DNA from 2 places in the Halonatronomonas betaini genome. Region 2 is predicted to be linked to the other one. Evidence: riboswitches for the same ligand, from Rfam matches in the RefSeq annotation. Region 2 holds a riboswitch; the other holds the start of a gene.

Region 1 (3,412 bases), on a different contig from region 2:
CGGTCTTAAATTTACTAGATAAGTTTAATATTAAAGGGATGGCCCATATAACCGGCGGAGGCATCCTGGAAAACTTACCTAGAATTCTTCCAGAAGACTTGAAAGCCAGAATAAAAAAAGGGAGCTGGCAGCAACCTGAGATATTTAAGATTATTCAGGAAGCCGGTTCAATAGCTGAAGCTGAAATGTATAGAACATTTAATATGGGATTAGGTTTTATTCTGGTAGTTGATCCAGCTGATGAGGATAAAATTACTAATCAGTTGGATGAACTAAACGAAGAATATTATTTAATCGGAGAAGTTATTGAAGATGAAGATAGTTCTTTAGAATTTATTTAGACAGGCAGGTGAAATTTATGAAAATAGCAGTATTTGCCTCTGGCAGAGGTTCAAATTTACAGGCATTAATTGATGCTTCTGCCAGTGGATTTATTCCTGCTGAAATCAAGCTGGTAATCTCAGATAATAAAAATGCTGTAGCCTTAAAAAGAGCAGAAGCTGCCAGGATAGAGAATATATTTATTGATCCAGATAAATTTAATACCAAAAGAGAGTATGAAAAAGATCTGATTGAATTATTAAAGGAATATAAGATAGATTTAATAGTTCTGGCTGGTTTTATGAGGATTCTCACTCCAACCTTAATCAATCAGTATAAAAATAAAATAATTAACATTCATCCTTCATTATTACCGGCATTTAAAGGGCTTAATGCCCAGAAACAGGCCATTGATTATGGAGTAAAATATTCTGGATGTACAGTTCATTTTGTAGATGCCGGGGTTGATACAGGGCCGATTATTGAACAGGCTGTGGTTAAGGTTGATGATAGTGATTCAGCAGAGGATTTATCAAAGAAAATATTAAAGGAGGAACATCGGATTTATCCAGAGGTTATAAGAGATATTGTCAATAATAAAATAATAATTGAAGATAGAAAAGTCATAAGAAAATAGAAAGTTAATAAGAAACTAGTTCTCCTTGATAATTTATTAATATATTATCTATGTTATAATAATATTAACAATAGTTTCTTTAATTGAGGAGGTCAAAATAATGATAGATGTAAAACAGGCAGTTGAATCTGCAACTTCATTTGCTAAATATATTAATGAGGATAAAGAGCTGGAATCACTCCGGGTGGAAGAAGTTGAATTATCAGAGGATGAAGAGACCTGGCATGTAAAATTAGGCTGGGATGATCCCCGTTTAGTTGATGCCAAACCACCCAGTGCCCAATTAACAAATTTGAGTGGCCAGATACCAAGGATATATAAAATGTTTTATGTCGATGCTGAATCTGGTGAGGTTAAAAAGATGAAAAAAGTTACCTGATCAGAAAGTTATTTAATTCTTTAACCAATTAATACTTGACAGGAATGATATTTACTGATATCATAACATTTAAATCAAATAAAGATCATCAAGAGCGGCAGAGGGACTGGCCCTATGAAGCCCGGCAACCTCTCTATTTTTAGAGAAGGTGCTAATTCCAGCATTTCCTTTTAGGAAATGAGAGATGAGAGGAATTATAATCCTCTTTTTGAGGATTTTTTATTTTCTGCTCTTGAAGCTTTTAAGAGCAGATTTTTTATTTTATAGCTTTAAAATATTATAACAGGAGATGGGATAATTTATGACGCAGAAATGGAAAAAATCGACGAAGGCAGTTAGGTCAGGTTACAAACCAGAAGTAGGAGATCCTCAGGTTTTACCTTTAGTGCAATCAACGACTTATAATTATGATGATCCAGAAAGACTGGCCGATATTTTTGATTTAAAAGAAGAGGGTCATATCTATTCAAGAATAAGCAATCCAACTGTTGCGGCCTTTGCAGAAAAAATTAATGATTTAGAGGGAGGGGCAGCAGCTCTAGCAACTTCATCTGGTCAGGCGGCAACAACTATAGCTCTATTAAATATCTGTCAGCAGGGCCAGCATATCTTAGCAGCTGCAAATTTATATGGTGGTACATATACATTGCTGTCATCTACATTAAAAAAATATGGAATAGAAGTTACCTTTGTTGATCCAGAGAGCTCAGTGGAAGAGATTATTAATAAAGCAAGACCTGAAACCAGGCTGGTTTTTGCAGAAACTATTAGTAATCCATCTTTAAATGTACTGGACTTTGAAAAATTTAGTAATGTTGCAAAAGAGATAGACGTACCTTTAATTATTGATAATACCTTTCCAACCCCGATATTATGTAATCCTTTAGAGCATGGAGCAGATATAGTTTTGCATTCAGCAACAAAATATATAGATGGCCATGCCAGGGCAGTTGGCGGGGTAATTGTAGATGGAGGAAGTTTTAACTGGGATAATGGAAAATATCCTGAGCTTACAGAACCTGATCCAACCTATAATGGAGTTCGCTATGTTGAAAGGTTTGGCGATGAAGCTTATATTATTAAGGCCAGAGCCAATCTACTTAGAGATTTAGGAGCTACCTTAAGTCCCTTTAATGCATTTTTATTAAATTTAGGCAGTGAAACTCTTGAGTTGAGAATGGAGAGACATAGCAGTAATACTCAGGAATTAGCAGAGTTTCTAGAAGAACATCAAAAAGTTAACTGGGTTAATTACCCTGGACTCAAAAGCTCAGATAAATATCACTTAACTGAAAAATATCTTCCTGATGGAGCCAGTGGGATCTTAACTTTTGGAGTAAAGGGAGGTATTGAATCAGCTAAAAAGCTTTTAACATCTTTTGATTTAACATCGCTTGTTATCCATGTTGGAGATGCCAGGACTTCTATTTTACACCCTGCCACTACAACCCATAAACAGTTAGGCCCTGAAGAATTAAAGGAATCAGGAGTCTCTGAGGATATGTTAAGAGTTTCAGTCGGTATAGAAAATATTGAAGATATTATAGAAGATTTTGATCAGGCTTTAGCTAAAATATAGAGGTGAGTTCAATGAAGAGAGTTGCAGTTCTAAATCTTATGCCAACAAAGATAAAGACAGAAAATCAATTCAAAGAGATCTTTGCCAGGATTGAGAGAGATGTAAAATTAAGTTTTATTAGACTTGAGTCATATATCTCGAAAAATTCAAGTAGAAGCTATCTTGAAAATAATTATATTGCTACCAGCAGATTAAATGATCATAATTTTGATCGTTTGATAATAACTGGAGCTCCTCTTGAAGATAAGGAGTTTTCTGAGATTAAATACTGGAATGAGCTTCAACAGGTATTTGATTATGCTGATAAAAACATTGATTCAACCCTCTATATCTGCTGGTCAGTAATAGCTGCTTTAAATTATAAATATGGAATTGAAAAGGAACTTGTTCCTGATAAGATTTTTGGTCTTTATGGACAGGAGGTTTTAAAAGAAAACAGATTATTTCCTGATCAAATCAAAGAATTTAAAATACCTCATTCCAGGTATTTTAAAAT
Region 2 (3,412 bases):
TGGGGCAACATAATCGGTGAATTCAACAATCTCGAGCTCAATCCCCTGCTCTAAAAGTACAGGCCTAACCTGTTCTAATAATTCTGCATGGGGTAGTGGAGTTGCTCCAACCTCTAATACTTCATTTGCCCTGACATTATTATTGATAACTAACTGACTTCCACCGATTACAAGACCAATCAACACGAATACTGCAATTATCTTTTTTATCATTATTTTCATCTCCTTTTAATTTTTATGATCAAATATATTGGCGATTCTATTGCCTGTAAATTGGATTATCTGGACTAAAATAACTAAAATAACTATCGTCTCAATCATTATGCCTAATTGGAATCTCTGATAACCATACCTAACGGCGATATCACCTAAACCACCTCCTCCAACGGCACCAGCCATGGCTGAATATCCAACCAGGCTGATTCCAGTTAGGGTGATTCCTAAAACAACAGTAGATAATGCTTCAGGCAAAAGCACCATCAGTACTATCTGTAATTTTGATGCCCCCATAGACTTTGCAGCTTCAATAACTCCAGGGTCAATTTCCAGTAAGGCATTATCAACAACCCTGGCCATAAAGGGAATAGCCGCCACAGAGAGAGGTACCACAGCAGCAGTTGTCCCGATAGATGTGCCTACAACCCATCGGGTAAAGGGTATTATTGCCACCATCAAAATTATAAATGGAATTGATCTGCCCAGGTTGATAATTCCCTCAAAAATCAGATTCAAAAATTTATTAGGTAAAATATGTTTCTGTCTTGTTATCGTTGTCATTACACCTATTGGGAACCCGCCTAGAACACCAAATAAAAGAGAGAGCCCAACCATATATAATGTTTCAACAAGCCCGGACCAGATCAACTGGCCGTTGGGACTTATCAGTTCGTATAATTCAGCCATCATTAATAACCTCCACAATTAAGTCTTTTTTCTGCAAAAATTCAATCCCCTGTTCAATTCTGGACTCCTTGCCATCAAGCTTTAAGACCAGCGTCCCGAAAGGGATAGATCGTATCTCATCGATACTGCCATATAAGATATTGGCATCTATATCAAATTTTCTAATCATCTTAGAAATTATTGGTTTATCTGTTCCTTCCTCAATAAAAGAGACCCTGACTAACCTGCCGGCATCGCCATTTTCAATATCTTCAATAATTCTAGGAGGTAGATTATAATCAAAGACAGAACTAACAAACCGCCTGGTTAGCTCAGTTTTAGGTCTGGCAAAGATATCAAGGACATTACCCTGCTCGATTAGGTTGCCCTGTTCAATAACTGCCACCTGATCGCAGATCTCCTTAATAACCCCCATCTCATGGGTTATTAAGACCACTGTCAGATCCATCTCTTTCTGGATATCTCTAAGTAGATTCAAAATTGATTCAGTGCTATCCGGGTCCAGAGAAGATGTGGCCTCATCTGAAAGCAATAACTTCGGTTCATTGGCTAAAGCCCTGGCTATTCCAACCCGCTGTTTCTGACCTCCAGATAGCTGAGCCGGGTAATGATCGGCCCGATCTGACAGATCAACTAATTCCATTAACTCTTCAGCCCTTTTTCTCCGAAAACTTTTATTTTTACCAGCTATTTTTAAAGGAAAAATAATATTTTCCTTAACAGTCTTGGTCGAAAGCAGATTAAAGTTTTGGAAAATCATCCCGATTTTCTGTCTGGTTTCCCGGAGCCTCTTATTATCCAGTTCAGTCAGGTCAACACCATCAATCTCGATTGACCCAGCTGTTGGTTTTTCCAGTAAATTCAATAAGCGGATCAGAGTACTCTTGCCGGCCCCACTGGGACCAATAATCCCAAAGATCTCACCGCTATTTACTTTCAAATTTAAATTCTCTATCGCCCTGATAATATCGCCTTTATCGTTTTTATATTCCTTATCTAAATTTCTGATTTCGATCAACTTATCCACCATCCTTAAAAAAGATATATAATATAAAAAAGCTGCTCAAATCAATGAGCAGCATCCCTGAAATAGAAAAATCCTCAAAAGAGAGGATTTATTATAACCTCTCATCTCTCATCTCCATATGGAGATGCAGGAGTTAGCACCTTCTCCTTTAATTAAATAATTAAAGGTAGGTTGCCGGGCATCGCAGGGCCAGTCCCTCCGCCGCTCTTGATGAAAACAATTATTCAATTTGATAACTATCATAACATTAGAGTACTAAACTGTCAAGAAAAACAATTTATTATTTGACTCACAAAGTTTAATCTGTTAATATACCAACATAAAATAATATTTTAAACAAAGCTAATTCTTGTTTTTTAAAGGACTCAATGAATAGAGTTCAATACATTAAGGAATAGAGTTCAATACATAAAGAAAGGATTGATAATATGTCCAAAATAAGTGAATCAACCCATCAAATTAAGGGCAAGGAGATTAAAATTACTAATGCCAGACCAGAAGATGCAGAAGAACTCCTGAATTATATGAAACAGGTCTTTGGCGAGACAGAATTTCTTCTCAGAGAACCAGAGGAGTTCGAGATGACCGTTGAAGAAGAAAAGGAATTTCTTAAAAATATGAATCAGTCAGAAAATAATATCTTTATTATAGCCAGGGTTGGTGGCAGGATCGTGGGCAACCTTGGCTTTACAGGGAGCGAACTTAACCGGTATTGCCATCAGGGAGAGTTTGGCATGTCAGTCCTTAAAGAATACTGGGGTCATGGTATTGGCAGCCTGCTAATGGAAACTCTGATAAAATGGGCCAGAGAAAATAGTATAACAAGAATCTCTCTCAGGGTAGATGAAAATAATCAGCGGGGCAGAAAACTCTATGAAAAGTTTGGGTTTCAGCAGGAAGGTATTCTAAGAAATAAGAAAAGATTAGCTGATGGCACTTACCGGAATGAAATTGTTATGGCCCGCCTATTTAATTAAATTAAGGGTGTTTTAAAATGTTAAAAAATAAATTATTACTAATCTCTATCACATTAATACTAATCTCTGTAACATTTTTGACAGTCTCAGTAGAGGCTGAAAATGGCAATATAAAGCATGATCAGTTTCATGTTCAATTTGAGCAAAACCTAAAAGAATTAGTTGATTTTTACAATATTCCAGGGGCAGCAGTCGCTCTAATTAGCGGCAATCAGCTAACCTGGACAGGCCATTTTGGCTATGCCGATCTTGCAGAAAATAGACCGGTAACAGCTCAGACCCTTTTCAGGGCAGAATCCATTACAAAATCAATGACTGCCAGACTTATTATGACACTAATAGAAACTGGAGAAATTACTCTGGATGATCCTGTTGCTCAATATCTAACTCGCTGGGAGTTTCCAGAATCTAGCTATAATCATGAAGAAGTTACCATCCGGAGATTGTTAAATCATAGCGCAGGTATTACTGGAGGCTCTGATTATCTCCATCCTGGGGCAAAAGT

The links. Region 2 has a riboswitch for S-adenosylmethionine ahead of I0Q91_RS02080 (methionine ABC transporter ATP-binding protein). Riboswitches for the same ligand answer to the same signal wherever they lie in the genome.
Region 1: it holds a riboswitch for S-adenosylmethionine, as region 2 does, so the genes downstream of both, I0Q91_RS07165 (O-acetylhomoserine aminocarboxypropyltransferase/cysteine synthase family protein) here and I0Q91_RS02080 (methionine ABC transporter ATP-binding protein) in region 2, are expected to answer to the same signal.

Annotation. Positions count from the first base shown of each region.
Region 1 is NZ_JADPIE010000003.1:352,037-355,448, reverse strand. Features, by position in the region: gene purM (phosphoribosylformylglycinamidine cyclo-ligase) at 1-341, shown strand, start outside; gene purN (phosphoribosylglycinamide formyltransferase) at 359-958, shown strand; gene I0Q91_RS07170 (hypothetical protein) at 1,059-1,337, shown strand; SAM riboswitch class I at 1,420-1,528, shown strand; gene I0Q91_RS07165 (O-acetylhomoserine aminocarboxypropyltransferase/cysteine synthase family protein) at 1,639-2,916, shown strand; gene I0Q91_RS07160 (homoserine O-acetyltransferase/O-succinyltransferase family protein) at 2,928-3,412, shown strand, end outside.
Region 2 is NZ_JADPIE010000001.1:406,177-409,588, forward strand. Features, by position in the region: gene I0Q91_RS02070 (MetQ/NlpA family ABC transporter substrate-binding protein) at 1-213, opposite strand, end outside; gene I0Q91_RS02075 (methionine ABC transporter permease) at 229-903, opposite strand; gene I0Q91_RS02080 (methionine ABC transporter ATP-binding protein) at 896-1,921, opposite strand; SAM riboswitch class I at 2,029-2,147, opposite strand; gene I0Q91_RS02085 (GNAT family N-acetyltransferase) at 2,359-2,907, shown strand; gene I0Q91_RS02090 (serine hydrolase domain-containing protein) at 2,925-3,412, shown strand, end outside.